4 regions of the Oceanobacillus luteolus genome follow, and region 1 is predicted to be linked to each of the others. Evidence: riboswitches for the same ligand, from Rfam matches in the RefSeq annotation. Region 1 holds a riboswitch; each other region holds the start of a gene.
What was found. A riboswitch is a leader RNA that binds a small molecule or an ion and turns the genes downstream of it on or off. The one in region 1 is predicted to bind S-adenosylmethionine.
Positions count from the first base shown of each region.

Region 2: linked by a shared signal. The riboswitch ahead of ACFSBH_RS05470 (MetQ/NlpA family ABC transporter substrate-binding protein) and the one ahead of ACFSBH_RS09885 (bifunctional homocysteine S-methyltransferase/methylenetetrahydrofolate reductase) in region 1 are both predicted to bind S-adenosylmethionine.
Region 3: linked by a shared signal. The riboswitch ahead of ACFSBH_RS19160 (aliphatic sulfonate ABC transporter substrate-binding protein) and the one ahead of ACFSBH_RS09885 (bifunctional homocysteine S-methyltransferase/methylenetetrahydrofolate reductase) in region 1 are both predicted to bind S-adenosylmethionine.
Region 4: linked by a shared signal. The riboswitch ahead of ACFSBH_RS00255 (5-methyltetrahydropteroyltriglutamate--homocysteine S-methyltransferase) and the one ahead of ACFSBH_RS09885 (bifunctional homocysteine S-methyltransferase/methylenetetrahydrofolate reductase) in region 1 are both predicted to bind S-adenosylmethionine.

Region 1 covers NZ_JBHUDE010000045.1:12,587-18,040, reverse strand. The annotation lists gene ACFSBH_RS09895 (hypothetical protein) at 1-461, opposite strand, end outside; gene ACFSBH_RS09890 (RidA family protein) at 841-1,323, shown strand; SAM riboswitch class I at 1,590-1,692, shown strand; gene ACFSBH_RS09885 (bifunctional homocysteine S-methyltransferase/methylenetetrahydrofolate reductase) at 2,006-3,841, shown strand; gene metE (5-methyltetrahydropteroyltriglutamate--homocysteine S-methyltransferase) at 3,927-5,454, shown strand, end outside.
Region 2 covers NZ_JBHUDE010000022.1:27-5,480, reverse strand. The annotation lists gene ACFSBH_RS05485 (TetR/AcrR family transcriptional regulator) at 1-106, shown strand, start outside; gene sspL (small, acid-soluble spore protein L) at 171-299, shown strand; gene ACFSBH_RS05475 (hypothetical protein) at 459-1,874, opposite strand; gene ACFSBH_RS05470 (MetQ/NlpA family ABC transporter substrate-binding protein) at 2,768-3,631, opposite strand; SAM riboswitch class I at 3,720-3,832, opposite strand; gene ACFSBH_RS05465 (acetamidase/formamidase family protein) at 3,964-4,875, opposite strand; gene ACFSBH_RS05460 (hypothetical protein) at 5,076-5,384, shown strand.
Region 3 covers NZ_JBHUDE010000162.1:38,630-44,083, reverse strand. The annotation lists gene ACFSBH_RS19170 (ABC transporter ATP-binding protein) at 1-442, opposite strand, end outside; gene ACFSBH_RS19165 (ABC transporter permease) at 460-1,314, opposite strand; gene ACFSBH_RS19160 (aliphatic sulfonate ABC transporter substrate-binding protein) at 1,330-2,313, opposite strand; SAM riboswitch class I at 2,450-2,553, opposite strand; gene ACFSBH_RS19155 (PTS fructose transporter subunit IIABC) at 2,713-4,590, opposite strand; gene pfkB (1-phosphofructokinase) at 4,616-5,454, opposite strand, start outside.
Region 4 covers NZ_JBHUDE010000002.1:20,403-25,856, forward strand. The annotation lists gene ACFSBH_RS00230 (MetQ/NlpA family ABC transporter substrate-binding protein) at 1-458, opposite strand, end outside; gene ACFSBH_RS00235 (methionine ABC transporter permease) at 473-1,138, opposite strand; gene ACFSBH_RS00240 (hypothetical protein) at 1,128-1,334, opposite strand; gene ACFSBH_RS00245 (ATP-binding cassette domain-containing protein) at 1,388-1,795, opposite strand; SAM riboswitch class I at 2,427-2,530, opposite strand; gene ACFSBH_RS00250 (hypothetical protein) at 2,700-3,113, opposite strand; SAM riboswitch class I at 3,455-3,556, shown strand; gene ACFSBH_RS00255 (5-methyltetrahydropteroyltriglutamate--homocysteine S-methyltransferase) at 3,703-4,809, shown strand; SAM riboswitch class I at 4,841-4,945, shown strand; gene ACFSBH_RS00260 (methionine biosynthesis PLP-dependent protein) at 5,020-5,454, shown strand, end outside.

The DNA of each region.
Region 1 (5,454 bases):
CCATTACCCTCGAAGTATCCAAGAATAAAAGCTGCATGGTTTGTTATAGTATTTACAGGATATTCTAATTCAGCATTCGTAGTCGGTACCAAACCACAGCTCATTAGATCATCATATATATCTTTATTTCCAATCGTTAATTTAGCATAATTTCTCCCATTCATTACTTCTATCACTATTGGCCGTTTTGAGGAGAGGAGTTCTTGAATGTATTTTAAGATATACTTATCCCTTTCGGGGACTTTGATGGAAAGCCCAGAGTGCTTTATATTTTTAAAGTTAAATAGATACCCCTTTGAATAGATCCACCCCAGTACATATTGCTGTTCTGCAGAATCAATAGATTTAAAATAATGATTGGATGATTGTCCTTTTTGATTAGTGTTCAAAGATTGCATTTGTTTATATTGAAACGCAATATCTGTAGAGTCCTCTTGAATATGCTGCTTTTCCCCGTACAAACCAATTCCACCTTTCCTGTTCAGAAGGAATAAACGAAATCTCCAGTATATTAGTAAATTTCCTATCCAGTTTCAGTTTGTACATTAGTTGATATTTCCATACCATTATTCCATATAAAAGGGAAGAGATCGTAGATGTATCGTGGAATCGAATAGAAAGACATACTTAAGGATTTAAAAATGAGAGGAATTTTAATCCATCAAATTGTAGATAATACTTTAGGGAAGTGAGGTCATTCTATAAAGAAACATTCTCTAAAAGTATGAACTTCAACAGCTTTATGGAAATAAAAGGATAATATACCAAGAGAATATTCTACCCATAAAACTATTCACAAGTTTTCCAGCACTAACAACTGTTGCTGCTCAAGCTCTACCAATGAATGCTTTAGTGCAAATTGAAGCAGTCATATCTCACGGAGATGGCACTACTCCACAAGATGTGGAAGACAGGCATGGAATCGTTATAAAGGCAAACAACACGGAACAAGCACCTAAGAGTTCTATATCTACACAGACTGTAGCGTTTTCCCATTACAATCACATTTCAGCTCAATTACCTTTGAATCCGGAAACCGCTGAGTTGGTGTCTGGCGACGTGAAAGAGCAGACGGAACAATGCTTGAAAAATATTAAGGCAATCATTGAAAGTATCAATCATGTGATGGACGATGTCGTTAAAGTAAATATTTTCCTTAAAAATATTGAAGATATGGCTGCGGTAGACGAAGCTTACACCACTTTCTTCCCAGACGGCATCCCTGCCCGAAGAACGGTTGGTGTATCGGCTTTACCTAATGATGCTTTAGTCCAAATCGATGTAATCGTATCGAATGCTGAAGGGACACCTCCAGAAGTATAACAGGCAAACTCTTGTAAATACAGGAACAATTGAATAGTAATATGTTTTATTTAAAGATGTTCGCTAATTGCTTTAATTTCCTCATCGGTTAATTGCACATCACGTGTTTTCAAGTTATTAAGAACTTGATTTCAACGCTTCGCACCAGGAATGACTGCATCGATAGCATCTCTTGTCAGAAGTTTAATAAAAATGAAATGTAGAATTGTTTGACAGATTAAAAAATTCCGTGTAAGATGTATTTACAATTTAATATCTAGTTATATTTCTTATCCAGAGAGGTGAAGGGACTGGCCCGTTGAAGCCTCGGCAACAGACTGAATCAGTACTGTGCCAATTCCAGTAAGCCAAGTGCTTTGAAGATAAGAAGAGAATGAACGGATGAATCCAACCTCTTCTTATTTGCATAGGAAGAGGTTTTTTGATATTAACTTATTAGTCGACCAACAGTTATTCTCTTCCATCTAGCATAGGCAAGTTCTTCGGTATCAGAACTCCATAAGAATAAAAAGGGGGATGTGAGTCTTACAGAGCTTGTTCAACACAAAAATGCTTCTTAAAAAAAGTTAATTTGCCGATTAGACAACTAAAGGCATCTAACAGTTTTTCCGGTATTGATTCGGAAAACTGTTAGATGCCTATTTTGTTTTTCAATGTTAGCAAACTTGGGGGTGCATAATTTTTGACTCTTTTAACAGACTTGAAAGAACGGATTTTAATTGCTGATGGGGCAATGGGAACGATTTTATATTCAAATGGGGTAGATCGTAGCTTTGAGGAATTGAATCTGACGCAACCAGAACAAATCCAAACAATTCATGAAGCGTACATCAATGCAGGGGCTAATATCATACAAACGAACACCTATGGTGCCAATTATATTAAACTGGCACGTTATGGATTGGAAGAACAAGTGAAAAAAATTAATCAAAGAGCTGTTCAAATCGCTAGGAAAGCGAGTAACAATAAAGTCTATGTTTTAGGAAGTATAGGAGGGATTCACGGGGGGCAAACGTTAACCGTAACGGAGGATGAAATTAAACGTAGTTTTAGAGAGCAATTATATTGTTTATTACTGGAAGGTGTAGATGGTCTGATTTTAGAAACGTATTACAGCTTGGATGAATTAAGGACTGTTTTAAAAATTGCCAGAGAAGAAACAGATTTACCGATTATAGCGAATGTATCCATGCATGAACCAGGTGTGATTGAAAATGGTTTGGCATTGGCAGATGCATTAAAAGAATTAGAAAGTCTTGGTGCTGATATTGTCGGTACAAATTGTCGGCTTGGTCCATCACAAATGGTTAGATCGCTTGAGTCGGTTCCACTTCATGAACATGCATACTTAGCAGCTTATCCAAATGCGAGTCTGCCCGCTTATCGTGATGGTGTGTTGTTTTATGAAAATAAACCGGATTACTTTAAAACTTGTGCCAGTGATTTACGAGATCAAGGTGTTCGGCTAATAGGTGGTTGTTGCGGTACAACGCCGGAACATATCCGTGCGTTAACTGAGGGAATTCAAGGTTTAGTACCACTGGAACAAAAAAATGTGAAGAAACCAGAAGAAGGAAATTTTTTAACTGAAAGAATCCGAGTAGGAAAAACAATTCCAGAACTTGCGATAGAACGCCATACAGTTGTCGTTGAACTAGATGCCCCGAAACATTTAGAAATGACTGGATATATAGAGGCGGCAAAAGCGTTAAAGCAGGCAGGAGCTGATGCGATTACGCTTGCGGACAATTCCCTTGCCACACCGAGAATCAGCAATATTGCCGTTGCAAAGCTATTAATAGAACAAGGTATTCGACCACTCGTTCACTTAACTTGCCGTGACCGTAATTTAATTGGACTACAGTCACACTTAATGGGATTGCATACTCTCGGTATTACGGAAATGCTGGTGATTACCGGAGATCCAACGAAAATTGGTGACTTCCCCGGCGCGACTTCGGTATTTGATGTCAATTCGTTTCAATTGATCGAACTAATCAAAAAAGGAAATAAAGGAATTTCATTTTCAGGAAAATCATTAAGAGAAAAAACCGACTTCAGTGTTGCCGCAGCATTTAATCCGAACGTAGCTAATCTGAAGAAAGCAGTACAACGATTGGAAAGGAAAATTTCGAGTGGTGCGGATTATATTTTAACGCAACCGGTTTATAGTACAGAAAAAATAATTGAAATAAAAAAGGAAACAGCTATTTTTGACATTCCGATTTTCTTAGGAATTATGCCGGTTACTACTTCCAGAAATGCTGAGTTTCTCCATAATGAAGTGCCGGGAATCAAGCTGACGGATGAAGTACGTGAACGAATGAGAAAAGTGGCAGGAGATAAAGCACAATCAACTGCTGAGAGCATTGCGATATCAAAAGATTTAATCGATACAGCGCTGGAACACTTTAATGGAATTTATTTGATTACACCATTTATGCGCTATGACATTACAATCGAACTTGTCGAGTACATCCGCGAAAAAACGAAGGTATTGGAAAAAGTTGCATATTAGACATCATAAACCGTTGATTGTACAAACCAAACTAATAAAAATCGCTTCATGGCGAGAAAAGATATAAAAAATTGGAGGAATTAATGTGTCGAAGATCAAAAGTTCAAATTTAGGCTATCCACGAATCGGGGAAAACAGGGAATGGAAAAAGGCACTTGAAAGCTACTGGAATGGTGATATCACAGAAGCGGAACTATTGGAAAAAACAGGAGAAGTTCGACTTCACCATTTAAAGAAGCAAAAGGAAATAGGAATTGATCTCATTCCTGTTGGAGATTTTTCACTATATGATCAGGTACTTGATACATCAGCAACCTTTGGAGTTGTGCCAAAACGTTTCCATTATACGGGAGGTAAAGTGGACCTGGACACTTACTTTGCAATTGCACGGGGTGCCGATGATGCCGTTGCGTCGGAAATGACTAAATGGTTCAATACAAATTATCATTATATCGTTCCGGAATTAAATGATGTAACACCAACATTAGCGGAAAATCGAGCACTCAACTATTATAACGAAGCGAAAGGGAAACTAGGGATTGATGGAAAAGCTGTTATTTTAGGACCAATCACTTATTTAAAGATTTCAAAAGGATACGAAGAAAGTCAATTTAGCGAACTGGTGGATACATTTCTTCCATTATATGTTCAGGTTCTGAAAGAACTGGTCGATGCCGGTGCTACGTGGGTGCAAATTGATGAGCCGATTTTCGTTACCGATGTGGCTGAAAATGTTTTGGCAGCAGCGCAAAAAGTATATCAAACTTTTGCCGAAGAAGTTCCAGAGATTAACATTATATTTCAAACCTATTTTGAAAAAGTATCCGATTATGAAACGATTGTTAATTTACCGGTAAAGGGGATAGGACTTGATTTCGTGCACGGAGATTCACTAAGTTTATTGCAAGAATATGGATTTCCGAAAGATAAAGTACTCGCTGCAGGCATTGTCGACGGTCGCAATGTATGGCGGGCAAAGCTTGGAGAAAAATTGACGCTTTTAGAAACAATTAAGCAATTTATAAATGAAGATCAGCTAATCGTTCAGCCGTCATCATCCTTACTTCACGTTCCAATCACGAAAAAGCTGGAACAAAAGATTGATCCGATAGTTCTTGGGGGCCTATCATTTGCGGATGAGAAGCTAGAAGAAATTGTAATTTTGACGAAAGGATTGCAACAAGGTAGAGCAGCAATCGAGACAGAAATTCAGAAATCAATTACCGAACGGAATAATTTACAAGCAAACTATCGTTCAAATGACAAAGTACACGAGGAAATAAAAAATCTGACGCCAGAAGATGCAAAACGGAATGTATCTTTTGAAGAACGCTCAAAACTTCAAGAAGAATGTTTGAATTTACCATTACTACCGACAACTACGATTGGTAGCTTACCACAAACAAAAGAAGTAAGAAGTACCCGTGCGAAATGGCGTAAAGGTGAAATTACAGATCAACAATATGAAAAATTTGTAAAGGATAATATTAAACGCTGGATTGATATCCAAGAACAATTGGATCTTGACGTTCTTGTCCATGGTGAGTTCGAACGTAATGACATGGTTGAATATTTTGGTGATAAATTTAACGGATTTATTGTAACGGAAAATG
Region 2 (5,454 bases), on a different contig from region 1:
CAAAAATTCAATGGATGAAAGCTATCAAAATTCATTTGATTCTGTGGAAGATTTAGCAAAGGAATTAGTTGATTTTTATTGGAATGGATTAGCGGGAGGAAATTGAAAAAGGCTACAATCCATGCATATAAAATAATGAAATTGCAACACTATTACTGGAGGTGTGGCAATTGTCCAAGAATAAAGGTAAAAAAGCAAGATCAAGTGTAAATCCACAAGGCCATTCAGAGGATGTGGCTGATCAACAGCCTAAATCACAATTGGAACAGCGTGCAAAGAAAAGAAACACTAAAATTTAATGAAGAAATAGATTGCCCCCTTTTGGATACAGAATGTTGTATCATCCCGTTTTCAAAAGGGGGCATACTTTCCGAATAGCATATTAAACATGGTACGGAAAGTCGATATCGATCTTTTAAATCAAAAAGAGCCATTCCCAAGAATGACTCCAGAGACTATTATAGAAAAAACACCGCAATGAATGTCATAATTGTCAAACCGATAATGACTGGGAAGAAGTTTTTACGGACCAAGTCCATGACAGACACTCCACAGAAACCGGCAATGGCGATTAGTGACGACCATGCAATAATTGTTCCGCCACCTGTCCAGATTGCTCCCATTTGTCCAATTGCAGCTAATGTGGACGCATCAATGGAAGCTGTTTCCAAGGAAGCTGCCAGAGCACCGGTAAGAGGTAATCCTGAGAATCCCGATCCATCCAGCCCTGTGATGATACCAATTACCAGTATACTTAACCCTGCAAGTAAAGCACTCTGCGGTAAGAATTCTTGAGTGGCCGTGACCAAATCGAATAATAGCGCGGGTCCTTCTTCTACCCCTAGTATCTTGCCGGAAAGCTCAGGACTTCCTAAGAAGAAAAAGCCTGCAATCGGAATAACCGGCCCCATTGCTTTAAAAGCAAACACAAATCCTTCTGTAATATGATTACTAATGTAATCTAAGGCATGATGCCTTCCAAAAGCAACTGTCGACAACAATAATAGAATTACTGCTACACCGCCAACAAAGGCTGCACCATCTCCCCCGACCAGATCACCACTTTGAGCAAACAGCTTATTGTACATCATATAAATAACGACGATAAGGAGAGATAAAGGAACTAATATTGCAAAGATTTTACTCCAAGTGGTCAGATGAGCAGTTCTCACTTTATTTGTAGACTCTTCCGTAGTCTGCAGTGTTTTCAGATCCTTTTCGTTCAACGGATCATCTTTAGAACGGATGGATTTCCTGTTCAATAAGTAAGCTAAGAGAATCGCTACTCCACCAGAAATCCACGACATGACAAACGCTTTATCAGCTATAGACTCGACATCTACCCCAGCAGCAGGAGCAGACAAACTTGGTGCCACTTGCACAATATAATCTGAGGATAGTGCCATCCCCTGTCCAGCGAGTGCAATGGCAACTGCAGCAGTCATTGCAGGCAATCCAGCTCGGATGGCTGCTGGAACAAGTAATGCACAGATTAATGGAACAGCAGGTGTCGGCCAAAAAAACAATGAAATAATATAAGTGACTGCTACTAATACGAAAAACGAAATATGGCCATTCACCATCAGTTTCTGGATAGGTTGAATCATCCTTCGATCCGCACCTAAATCACGTAAAGAATGCAGGAGAGCCAGCATGAACGTAATGATTAAAAATATACTGAACAACTCTTGCGCAGCAACTAAATTCGCATGGAAGATCGACGTAAATCCACCAACGACACTCCCCTTATATACCCACGCGATAATAAAGGTTCCGAGTAAAGTCGGTAAAACCACACCTTTCCGGAAAATCATTGTCATTATAATCAACAAAGTAAACAAGCCATAGAGTAAATGAGCAATGGTCAGTTCCAAACGTACACTTCCTCTCCTTGAACATGCTATAGCCTATGCTGGGACAAGGTGAAACGCTACATGGAACTGGTGTTGAAATCAAATAAATTTAATCTCAATTTAGGTTTATTCCCACTTACAAATTCATAATTAAATGTATGTGACAAAAGCTTACGTTTGATTAGAACTTGATAATTCTACTTCTTATCGAACGAGAGAACAGCTTATGTTCGATTAAACATTATAATTCTGCCTCTAATCAAACGTGAGAACGGCTTACGTTCGATTAGACATCATAATTCTACTTCTAAGCGAACGAGAGAATGGCTTACGTTCGATTAGACTACTTCTAAGCGAACGAGAGAACGGCTTACGTTCGATTAGACATCATAATTCTACTTCTAATCGGACGCGAGAAAGGCTTACGTTCGATTAGTCATCATAATTCTACTTCTAATCGGACGCGAGAAAGGCTTACGTTCGATTAGTCATCATAATTCACCCTCTAATAGAACGTGAGAACAGCTTACGTTCGATTAGACATCATAATTCTACCTCTAATCAAATGTGAGAATGTCTTACATTCGATTAGCCTTAATAATTCTCCCCCTAACCGAACGTGACAACATCTTACGTTTGTTTAGCCATTACAATTCACCCCCCTAATCGAACGCGAGAATATCTTACATGACGTCTCTCCTATAACTTTACCGTTTGAGGTAATGAAAAAGCCTCTCACATCTCCTTCAGATATCGTATATACATAAAAAGGACGAATTCGCTAAGAATTCGTCCAGTAAACAATTTCATCTTTCATTTTTCTAACTCCGATTCAGCTCATCAGAGTACTTCATTTCAACCCTTTGGACAATGATAGTCTACCTTTATTTCCTCTATCAAGCTGCTTTTCCTAATCATTTCCAAACAGGTTGGTAAGCACCTTCGAACTCTTCCAAAACAAATTCTGCTACTTCATCAGAGTAGTAGTAACTTTTTAGTTTTTCGATTACCGGGTCATTCAAATTCTCCTCGCGAACAACCAATTGGTTCACATATGGAGAATCCGAAGACTCCGTAAAAAGTGAATCCTTCAATGGATCCAAGCCATTTTCAAGTGCATAATTACCGTTGATCACAGCCAAATCCACTTCATCAAGCATCTTTGGAAGCTGTGCTGCATCGAGTTCAATAAATTCCAGATTCAAATCATTCGTTACAATATCAAGCGGTGTTGCATTTTCCCTTGTTTCCTCATCGAGTTCAATCAAGCCAGCTTCTTCAAAAATTATAAGTGCTCTCGCTCCATTTGTCGGGTCGTTTGGAATACCAACCTTCGCATTTTCAGGTGTATCGTTAATATCATTTAATGTATTAGAGTAGACACCAATCGCACTTAACGTTGTTGGGAATGCTGCTACTAGATTCGTTCCATGGTCCTCATTAAATTGCTCCATAAATGGCTTATGTTGATAACTATTGACATCCAACTCTCCTTCAGCAAGTGCAGTATTTGGGATAATATAATCTGTGAATGATACGATTTCAATCTCCAACCCATCTTCTGCGGCAATTTCCTTCACCACTTCAAACACTTGCTCATGCGGACCAGCTGTTACACCTACAACCAACTTGTCCTCACTCAACGCATTGCTATTTTCTTCGGTAGTCCCATTTGTCTCCGCTGCTGCTTCGTTATCCGTTTCCTCATCCCCGCTTCCACATGCAACAAGTAATAGGACGAGTAGAAGTGAAGCAAGTAATAGTAATCTTTTCTTCATTTGTATTTCCCCCTGTTTTATATTCTTTCATTTTCCACAAAAAAAGTATGCCTTTCACTTCTGAAAGACATACCGATACAAATTATTCAGCTTATCTTTCAGAATGAAAATCCATTCTGTAGGAATTGGCACCTACCTAACATTATGTTAGGGGTTGCTGGACGTCATTGGGCCTAGTCCCTCGGTCACTCTTGATAAGTTCCATTTATTTAGTTTTTTGCAAAAAATTACTCTGCTTGCTATTATAGAGCATTTCGATTATTTGTCAAACTATTATATCTTTTTTCGCTTTTCATGATAAAAATCACAAATAGGTAAATAGAATCAGAATGTTAAATCAGATTTACATCCAACTGTTGCAGTAGCCATTTCGGGACAACTAGCCGTGCGGTTTTCTGAGGGTTCACAATTTGGCAAACTTCTAACTGGGCATTCATACTCATCAGCATCGTCACTTCACTGATCGGGCGGCCTGATTTCTGAGCAATGCGTTCAATCATTAATGTAGTCGCAAGCTTTGCTGCCTGGTCTAAAGTTTCACCTGAAGCAATTTGTGTGAATACTTCATCATTTTCTAGCATGGGCTGTACAATTTCTTCTCCTTTGATTACATCCAGCGTTACAGTAACTTCCCCTGCAATTTCGACTCCGGAACCACTTACTTCACCATCTCCCATTGCAGCATGAAGATCACCTAAAGCAAATAATGCACCTTCTGCAGCAACTGGGAAATATAAGGTTGCTCCTTCCTTAACCATCTTGTTGTCCATGTTTCCACCATGAGCACCTGGAGTACCGGAATTCACTCCTTCCCCTTCTGGAGCAACACCAATTACACCAACCATTGTATTCAATGGGGCTTCCACACCATTAAAATGAACTTTACCATCTTTGATTTCCATGATTTTCGCTTCCATTTTTTCAATGGAATCACCCATTACACCTAATTCAGGTACGACTGCCATTACACCTTGATCATTAACATCAATTTTTTCAATCTTAACTTTTAAGATATCCCCTGGCTCTGCACCTTCTATGAACACCGGACCTGTTGCCGGATTAATCCGGTTCCAGTCAATTCTCTCAATTACAGTATCTTCTGTTTGGATTTGGTCTTCAAAACAATCATAAGTCTCAATTGTTAAGGTGGTTCCTGGTGCTACTGTTTTTGTAGGTTTATTCTCCTTGTTGAATTCATATATGATGCCTGTGTCTTTATTGAGCTTTGTGATAACTGTTGCCATTTACTCTCCTCCTGTGTATACGGTTAATGCTACTTAAAGATTTATATAGTATTCTATCAAATTTTCAGATTATATGCACTTTCTTCGCATTTCCAAAACTTGTACTCTAGTTTATCCTGAATTCAACTGTCAGTGTATGAAATCCCATTTCTCGGTTATACTTTTACAAGTCAAACTGAAGCTTGATAGGAGGAATAGTCTTGGAATTTCCAACGATTCACACAAACATTTTGGATGGCGTTCTTGCAGTACCAGCAGTTTTAATATTGACGCAGTGTTTTAAATTGTTTCCGATACCAAGACAATATTTTCCTACAATCGCAAGTATCTTAGGCTTTTTAATATCTATCCTTATTAGTCATCGTGGAGATTTATGGGCTGGAGTTTTTATGGGGGCATTTTATGGATCTGCTGCAATAGGTACATATTCCTCCTTAAAAACTGCTTGGTGCGCATATAAACAAAAAAAAGCGAAAAAGAGGAAGAAGCCCAGACTCCAAATAGACTAACACAATAAAATGAGACAATAAAAAACACCTTCGAAATGGTATAATCAAACCAATACTAATTCGGAGGTGT
Region 3 (5,454 bases), on a different contig from region 1:
GGATTTCCGGTGATGTGACCAATGCTCTTGCAATTGCTACACGCTGGGCCATCCCGCCGGACAATTGTTTTGGATAAAGTTTCTCACTGCCCTTTAAGCCGACGCTTTCCAAATACTCAATAGCACGCGCCGTCATGTCTTGTTTATCTCCCTTTAAGCCGAAAGTTACATTTTCCAATACCGTTAACCATGGAAATAATCTCGGCTCTTGGAAAATGAATCCTACCTTTTCATGCACTGCTTTTGTCGTCGTTCCGTTAATTGCAATTTCTCCGTCGTAACCACGATCGAGTCCTGAAATTGCACGTAATAATGTACTTTTCCCACAGCCACTCGTGCCAAGAAGTCCGATAATCTCACCAGGATTGGCGGAGAAGTTGATATTATTCACTGCTGTTTTCCCGTCAAACGTTCGGCTGACATCCCTTAATTCAAGGCTCATTTGATTACCCCCTATGTTTACGATCGTTCCAGACTATCCTGCCAATGCAAAGATCTGTCTTGAATCAGTTTTAAAATCCAATCCGATAATTTACCAATCACTGCAAATAAAATAATACTTGCGATAATTGTCTCGGGTGAAAGTGTATTTTGTCCAAGTACGAGTAAATACCCTAACCCTTGACTTGCACCCATTAGTTCCGCTGCGACAACAAACATCCACCCTAAGCCAAGACCGCTGCGGAGTCCGACAATAAAGGAAGGCAATGCAGCAGGTAAGATGATTCTTTTGATGAGTTGGAAGTTGTTTAAACCATACATTTTGCCGACTTCGATTAATTTTCGGTCCACGCCGCTTATCCCGCTCACGATATTTAAATACACCGGGAAAAACACACCGACTGCAATCATCGTCACCTTCGAAGGTTCGCCAATTCCCATCCATAGGATGAATAAAGGTACCCAAGCGAGGGAAGGGATGGAGCGGAAGGCTTGTAGCATCGGGTCTAACAGTTGCTCCGCTTTTTTATAAAATCCGACTAACGATCCTAGGATGATTGCAACGATGGTACCTAATATAAATCCTTGAAATACACGGATAGTCGTTATCCCGATATGCGACCATAACGTTCCATCCTGCGCCATCGTCAGGATGGTGTTGAAAATAACGGTCGGTGCGGGAAGCTGGTAGGCAGGTAATACTTCTAATCTACTTAAACCCTCCCATATTATTAAGAGGGTTACCGGAATAATACTGCCTAAAATTACTGTTCTTCCAGACCCTGAAAATCCATTAAGTTTCCCAGTAGCTTTATTCTTTTCGATATGTTTCTTTAAAGGTACTGATGTTGTTAATTCCCCTTTGTATTTCATCTTGTTCCCTCCACCTTATTCAGACTTGATTGATTCTTCCGCAAACGACGAATCAATGAGTTCGGAAGTTACTTCCTCAATATCTGTTGTTTCATCGATTACTTCTCCAAGTAAGACATTGCCTGCTTCAATCAGCGCCTCATGATGCAGCTTACTCGGTATAGCATTGGAGAAATCATTCCGTTCAATCTGTGTTTTTGCCACTTCCAGTTCGATGCTCGCTTCTTCTGCCAGGATTTCTGCAGCCTTTTCTGGATTGTCAATGGTCCATTCTCTAGCTTTCTCGTAAACCTCAATAACTCTATCCACATAGTCGGGATATTGCTCAGCAAATTCCTCTCTTACACTTAAAAATCCATACGTATTGAAGTCAGGATTGCGATAAAACAGTTCGGCATCGGATTCCAATTCCAGTCTTGCCATATGTGGGTCAAGCCCCGCCCAGGCATCAACAGAACCGGAAGATAAGGCAGAAGCACCATCTCCATGTTGCAGGTTTACAATTTCAACATCATCTGCTGAGATACCGGATTCATTTAAAGCACGAAGCAAGAAAATGTATGGATCCGTACCCAGTGTAGCGGCAACTCGTTTTCCTTCTAAGTCTTGAATCGATTCAATTCCTGAATTCTGATTTGTGACGAGTGCAGTCCATTCTGGTTTGGAGAAGATATAGACGGTCTTGATTGGAGCGCCATTAGCTTTTGACATTAAGGTAGCCGCACCTGCCGCAGAACCGAAATCTACACTATTACTGTTCAGGAATTCCAAGGATTTATTACTGCCTTGGCTTAACACCCATTCAACTTCTATGCCATCTTCCTTCAATTCTTCTTCCAGCCATCCAAATTCTTTCAATACTAGACTAGTAGGGGAGTAGTACGCATAATCCAATTTGATTTTTTTTGGCTTACCATCCGTACTGGCTGAAGTGGAACATCCAGAAATGAGTAATACTAATCCAACCATACTGATGATCAAATATTTTAGTTTTTTCATAGTTTTTTTCCTCCTGATTAACATTCATTTTTCCCTTATCTTGAAAAAGGGTATATATCCTGTTTCCTAACCTCCTACTTATGAAAATATAAAAACCCTCTTCCGTTAAGAAGAGGGTTGATTTATCATTACGCTCTTCTTATCTTCCAGGATATAATCCTGCTGGAATTAGCACCTTACTATTTTTAAGTAGGTTGCCGGGCATCATCGGGCCAGTCCCTCCGCCGCTCTGGATAAGAAATAATTATTCAATTGTTCTAAAAATTTTTGTGTTAGATGCATAATAACATCATAATTTTTTCAAGTCAATCTTTTCAGGGAAGATGAGACGAAAATACTAATTCGAGGAAATTTCTGGATAAAAAAAGATAACCCACAGAGGGTTATCTTTAACATGTGTTAACGTACTGTTTTTTTCCACAATCCAAGTACAACTGCTGCAACCATTGTTCCAATAGCTAAAGCTAATAGGAAAAGCAAGGCATTTTCAGCAAGTGGAATAACGAAAAGTCCACCATGTGGTGCAGGGATGGCTGTATTCCATAGCTGGGTTAATCCTCCTGCAGTTGCTGCTCCAATAATGGACGAAGCAATGACTCGTATAGGATCAGCTGCTGCAAATGGGATGGCTCCTTCTGTAATGAATGATATTCCCATAACATAGTTTGTTAATCCGGATTTACGTTCGCCTTCTGTAAATTTATGTTTGAACATGGTAGTGGCTACCGCGATTGCAAGTGGAGGCACCATTCCGCCCGCCATTACTGCCGCCATTAAACTACCATCACCTGTATCAGTGAAAATTCCTATCGAGAAAGCGTAAGCGGCTTTATTAAATGGTCCACCCATATCAATCGCCATCATTCCTCCAAGTATCACTCCAAGAATGACCGCATTCCCTGTTCCTAGATTTTGCAAGAAATTAATCATCGCTGAATTAATCCCTGAGAAAATTGGGCCAAAAATATAATACATTAATATTCCAGTAAAGAATAAGCCGATCACAGGATAAATTAAAATCGGTTTTAAACCTTCCAATGATTTCGGTAAATTGCGGAAAAGCTGCTTGAGTAGAACGACAATATAACCAGCAAGGAAGCCTCCAACCAAACCACCGAGGAAACCTGCATCACTATTCACGGCAATTAAACCAGCTACCATTCCAGGCATGAGACCAGGTCGGTCGGCAATACTCATTGCAATAAATCCAGCAAAAATCGGGATAAGGAAGCTAAATGCATTCCCACCAATTGAATTTAAGAAGGTGAAAATTTCACTATCGCTGCCTAGCATACTTTCAAATAAGAATGATATGGCGAGTAAAATCCCACCCCCAACTACAAATGGCAGCATATGGGAGATACCATTCATCAGATCCTTATAGATTCTACCCCAAATTGAAGAGGATTTTTCTTCTTCAGTTTCAGAAGTTTTCACCTGATCAGCATGATAAACCGGAGCTTCTTGGTTCATTGCTTTTGTAATGAGTTCTTCGGCTTTATGAATTCCGTCTGTTACCGGTCGTTGCAACACATGTTTACCAGTAAATCTGCTTAAATCAACTTGTTTACTGGCAGCGATGATAATAGATTCTGCACGTTCAATTTCATCAGCCGTCAGTGCGTTTTTTGCTCCTTCAGAACCTTGAGTTTCTACGCGGATATCCACATTCAGTTCAGCTGCTTTTTTCTTTAAGGCATCCTCAGCCATGTAGGTATGCGCAATCCCCGTTGGACAAGCGGTAATGGCGACGATGAACGGTTTTTTCTGGCTGTTTTCCGCATTAGCAGTTGTTTCTTCAGCCTTTTCCTGCACGTCTTCTTCTGATACTGCGTCTTCGAATAGCGCATGTACTTCATCGGGTGTTATTGCTTTTTTCAATTGATCGATGAATGCTTCGTCAATTAATAATTTCGAGAGGGAAGCCAACGTTTCTAGATGGGTATTGTCGGCGCCTTCTGGAACAGCAATCATGAAAAACAAGTACGAAGGCTCTCCATCCAGAGATTCATAATCCACACCCTTATTGCTTTTAGCAAATAGAACGGTAGGCTCTTTAACTGCAGCACTCTTCGCATGCGGCATCGCGATTCCATCACCGAGACCTGTCGTAACTTGTGCTTCACGTTCTAATATTGCTTCTTTAAATTTTCTGCGGTCTGTAATCACTCCATTATTTACGAGACTTTGTATCATCTCATCAATTACGGGTTCTTTTGTTGTTGCCTGCAAGTCCATAATCATAATATCTTTTCTTAAGACATCGGTTATTTTCATGATAATCACCTTTCTTTATCAAATTTTAAAGGCGTGAAACTTCGACATGTTCTAGTAGTTGTAAAATATCGTTTTTCTTCGCTAAGTCATCCGAAAAGGCTGTCGCACTTCCAGATGCGAGTCCCATTTTGAATGCGGACTCTATATCACCGGATGAATGGTATTCAGAAATAAATCCAGCTACCATTGAGTCTCCGGCACCAACAGAATTTCTAACAGTACCTTTCGGGCTAATTCCTTGATAAATCGCATCTCTTGTAAAGAGCAATGCACCATCGCCAGCCATAGATACAATGACATGCTGTGCTCCGAGATTTATCATTTGTTTACCGTAATGAAGAATTGCTTCATTGCTTTCTAATGTTACATTAAAGAATTGCGCCAACTCCTTTACGTTCGGTTTAATGAGGAATGGCTGATACGGCAATGATGATTTTAATCCTTTTCCAGTCGTATCAATGACAAATTGAACATTTGCAGCTGAAAAACGCTCAATCAGCTGTTTGTAAAAATCAGAAGGCAAGGAAGGAGGCATACTGCCTGACAAAATAACTATGTCATTTGCCGTGAAGTTCTCCGCTTTTTTTAACAATGCCTGTGCTTCTTCTTCACGTATAGTAGGACCTCTATCATTAATTTCGGTCTCAGAATCGGATTTCAATTTGATGTTGATTCTCGTATCATCACCGATTGTTATAAAATCTGTACGAATCCCGTCTTGTTGTAACCAGTTGGTGATAAATTCGCCGGTAAAACCGCCAATAAAGCCGAGTGCAGTCGTATCTGTATTCAATTGATGAAGGATACGGGAAACGTTGATTCCTTTACCGCCGGGAAGCTTAAAGTTACTTAAACTATGGTTCA
Region 4 (5,454 bases), on a different contig from region 1:
AGTCCAGCGTCATGTAAAATTTGTAATGAGCGGCCATTATTTACAGGATCACTTGGAACCGTAATCGTGGCCCCATCAGGAATCTCTTCAAGACTTTTGTGTTTTGTTGAAAAATATCCTAGTGCAAAATTAAATGTCTCAGCTATAGGAACTAGATTCCAACCATTTGTTTCGTTAGCATTTTTTAAAAACTGTTTATGTTGGAAAAAGTTTAGATCGATTTCTTTATTAGCTAATGCTTGATTAAACATATTCCAATCACTCATATATACAAACTCTAAATCAATTCCTTCTTCCTTTAAATTTGCTTGAATGTGTTTTAGCAACGAGCTGTACACATCAGAGTCGAGTATAGCAATTTCCACAGTTCCATCATCACTCGAACCACTCGCTGAACTTCCACATGCAGCTAATACGATACTCAATAAAATGAATACAGGTAATATAATTTTTTTCATCATATCCTCCATATTTATATTCTTTTATCTAATTTTTTCACGACAAGATTTCCTACAGACTGTACAATTTGTACAATGACAATAATAATTAATATGGTAATCATCATGATTTCAGTTTCATACCGGTTATAGCCGTAACGGATGGCAAAATCTCCAATACCTCCGCCTCCAACAATTCCTACAATGGTTGAATAGGAAATGAAGCTGACTGTGACAATCGTAATGTTATTTGCAATCCCTGCCCTTGCCTCCGAATAGAGCACCTTCCATACTAATTGAAATCGATTGGCTCCCATTGACTCAGCCGCTTCAATTACTCCTCGATTCACCTCAAGGAAAGTGGATTCAATTAATCTAGCAAAATACGGAATACAGCTGATTGTCATTGGTACAATAGCAGCCGTCGTACCAATGGCCGTCCCGACAAATAATCGAGTAAAAGGGATAATCGCAATGGTCAAAAGTAAAAATGGCACAGAGCGAAAAATATTAACAAACGCATTTAGAATTAAATTAAATGCTGGCAATTTTAATAATGATCCCTCACGCGTCAAATACAATAAAGTACCAACAAGCGTACCAAGTATGACACCTAAAATAACCGAAACGGTCACCATATAAAATGTTTGCCATAATGCCAATTTCATTTCTGGCAATACGGGTATAATCTTATCCCACATAGACATCACCTTTCTGGATGGATTCTTTGGATTCATTGAAAAGGATTTTTGAAATAACTGATTTCGGTTTAATATCTTTGTTTTCTTCTAAATTGAAAGTCTCAACGACTTTTCCCTGCTCCATAACCGCAACTTTGTTACATATTTTATTAACAACATTCATCTCATGAGTGACAATGACAATCGTAATTCCCAATGCTTCGTTTATTGTTTTTAAATAATCTAGTATTGTTTCCTTTGTCTGAGGGTCTACTGCTGATGTGGCTCATCGCATAACAGAACTTTAGGTTGCGTGGTGATTGCTCTTGCAATGGCAACCCGTTGTTTTTGTCCCCCGCTAAGAGTTGCTGGATAAGCATTTACTTTGTCAAGTAAATCCACTGTCTTCAAGCATTCCAATGCTCTCTCTTTCCTTTCCGTTCTACTTGCACCTGCTAACTCTAAAGGAAAAGAAACGTTATCAAGTACCGTTCGATTCGTTAATAAATTAAAATGTTGAAAAATCATTCCAATTGTTTTTCGTTTTTGCAATAGTTTCTTGCGGGACATGGAAAGCATATTTTCACCATCGACAATGATTTCACCTGAATCAGGTTGTTCCAACAAGTTAATCATGCGTAGTAAAGTTGATTTTCCCGCACCACTAAAACCAATCACGCCATAAATATCGCCTTCATTAATATCTAAACTAACTGACGATACAGCATTGAACTCTCCATCAGGCGTCTGAAATTTCTTATCTACGTTCCTTATGTTGATTATTTATCAGATACCTCCAAATATTTTTATTCCCAATAGCCAAAAATAAAAGTAGTCTAATAAACAACAAAAGAGACTCCTTTTCCAAGTTTCACTTTGAGATGAAAACTTGAAATAGTGTGTCTCTGGTCGTCCAGTCACACATTAATTCTATCATTCATCAAAACTTCTACTTCAAGCGCAATTAAAAGTATGACGTTGGCTCTTGATTACTCGCCAATATAACACTAAACTCTTCTTTTCTATCCTGTCTGTACAGGATCATTTCTTATCGAAAGACAGAAAAGCTTTTTTAAATACGATTGACCACGCTTTGATGAATCATAAAATCTCCCCCTTTCAAAGAAAGCTTTCCCCATTAATATGGTTAACGGGCTGCCTTTAGTTGTCTAATCAGCATGCAACAAATATGAAATTGGTACATAAAAGTAATGCATTAAAACAGTTGCTATTTTATTCTTGAGTAACACGTTAAAAAACCTCTTCTTAAAAATAAGAAGAGGTTTAGAACTTTTAGCGTCCAATTCTCTTCTTATCTCGCAAGCATCAATTGCTTGCAGGAATTAGCACAGTACCTAACAGGCCTGTTGCCGGGCTTCAAAGGGCCATTCCCTCCACCTCTCCGGATAAGAATATTATTTATTTAATAAGCATTCATAAACACTTTACAAATATTTTACTTAAATGTCAAGTTTTTCCAAAAACGATAACGTTTCAAATTAATTTGACAATATAAATCTCCAAAAACAGTAAAACCAATCCAAGATTTTAACGATTATCCATTAGTTGAAAATTAATCTACTTATTTATTACTTGGTTTTGTCACCTCTTTAGTAATATTTACCTCCCAAGAAATAATTGTTGTACTATCCCGAACATTATTTTTTTTAATTGTTTGTAATAATGTATTTATACCATCCTCAATTTGATGATTTGTCATTACATTATAAATCTCTTCAGGGTTAGAGAAGGGTTCATTAGGACATTCAACGAAACCATCAGTTGTTAATAATACACGATTTATTCCTTTTCTCAGTTCCCTTATTCCTCTGCTATAGCAAGGTACCATTTGATCAAATGTGTTTGCTTGCCCAATCCATTCATAAAATTGTCTTTGATTAACTTGATATTGACCAAGATTTGCAAGCTCTGGATGAAATAGGTATAAAATGCAATCGCCTACTGAGAACCACCATAGATATTTATCTTTTCTCAATACAATTAAACAAGCTGTTTCGCCAATAACTTTTCGACATTTAGAGAGAAACTGTTCTTCTTGGAATAAATTTAGGATTACTCCTTCCTATTTTTATAAAACTTTATTATCCGTAAGAGCTAATAGTTCTTGTATTTTTGTTTTATACATCGAGAATTGCTGTATGACTATCTCAGCACTTTCTACAGTACTATGGGCATCTTTGTCTATGTATTTACGCTATGCTACTAATAATTCTTCTAACTTCTAAAATAATCACGAAAAAAATCATTAAAAACGTGCTTGACTTTTTATAAGTTCCATTGTAGTGTGTTTATTAACAATTAACTAAATAAACTTTTTTCTTATCCAGAGAGGTGGAGGGACTGGCCCTTTGAAGCCTCGGCAACGGACTTTTTTTAGCACCGTGCCAATTCCAGAAGCGTAATGCTTGAAGATAAGAAGAGCAAATGACATGACAGTGGTCTAACCCTCTTCTTATTAAGAAGGGGGTTTTATTATTGCGTACATAACAGACTTAAATCCATAAACAAGATGTCGTATCGATAAAGGAACAGCAAATAAAAACATATGGAAAGTGGGAGATGACATGTCTATTACATTAACAAAAGCACCGTTTCGAGGAGATCAGGTTGGAAATTTATTACGTCCTAATAGCATTCATGTTGCGAGAAAAGAATTCCAAGAAGGGAAAATTACGGCGGAACAATTACGGGAAGTTGAAACGACAGAGATTAAGCGAATTGTTGATAAACAAATTGAAGTTGGATTAGAAGCAGTAACGGATGGTGAGTTTAGACGTAGGTTCTGGCATACGGATTTCCTTGAGCATTTGAATGGAATTGATGGGTATGTGCCAGAAGTGGGTTACATTTTCCATGGTAACGAGGAAACCGAAAAGTATAACGTCCGCAATACGGGGAAAGTTTCCTTCAGTCCTGACCACCCATTCATCAAAGATTTTATAGAATTCAAGGAAATAGTTGCTGACCGTGCGGTTGCCAAACAAACAATCCCTAGCCCGAATCAACTGTTCAACGAAGGGATCATCAATGAGGAAATCTATCCTGACATTGAAGACTATGCAAAGGATGTCATCCAAGCCTATCGCGATGCATTGAAAGCCTTCTATGATGCTGGGGCTCGTTATATCCAATTTGATGACGTATATTTTGCCGGACTTACTTCACCAGATATCCCGTTTAATGACGGAAAATATTCAAGAGAATATCTCATTGATCTTGCACTCCGCGTTGTGAATGGTGTGTTGGAAGGAAAACCGGAAGATTTAATCGTAACGACACATTTATGTCGTGGAAACTACCGCTCAAACTGGGCATTTGAAGGGAGCTATGAACTTGTTGCACCAACCCTTTTCGCCAAGGAGAAAGTCGATGGATTTTTCCTGGAATTTGATGATGAGCGTTCTGGCGGCTTCGAACCTTTAAAGTATATTCCAAAAGGGGGACCTCGGGTGGTGCTTGGTGTCTTTACTTCAAAGCATGGAGAACTTGAAGATAAAGAAACCATCAAAGCACGAATCCAGGAAGCAACAAAATATGTACCATTGGACCAAATCTGCCTGAGCACCCAATGCGGCTTTGCTTCCACTCATCATGGAAATAAATTGACGGAAGAAGAACAATGGAGAAAGCTGAAGTCCATTGTGGATCTGTCGAAAGAAATTTGGGGATAACGTTTTCCCTCTCCTAAAATAAAATATTTAATTCTTATCCAGAGAGACGGAGGGATTGGCCCAGTGAAGTCTCAGCAACCGGTCTGAATTAGGCCAAGGTGCTAATTCCAATAGGTATCTACCTAGAAGATAAGAAGAAGCTTCGTTTATATGGACCTTCTTCTTATAGAAGGTCTTTTTTGCTCCATTCACAGAAAGGAGTTTGATAACATGACGGAGAACCGTATCGAGACACTACTGGTTCAGTTAGGAAACCGTTCTGACAAAACTACAGGTACAATCAATCCGCCCATTTATTTATCGACAGCCTATCGCCATAATGGTCTTGGTCAATCTACAGGATATGATTACACTCGGACAAAGAATCCGACACGAACGATTTTAGAAGATGGCATTGCAAAATTAGAGGCTGGTGATCAAGGGTATGCCTGTAGTTCAGGGATGGCTGCCATCCAATTGGTCCTCTCCCTTTTTCGAACAGGCGATGAGATAATTGTTCCAGAAGATATTTACGGTGGGACTTACCGGTTGCTGAAATATTATACAGACACCTATGATATTAAAACAATCTACTCCACATTTAGCGGAGTTGCTGAAACAGAAAAACTGATCACCGACAAAACGAAAGCATTATTCATTGAAACT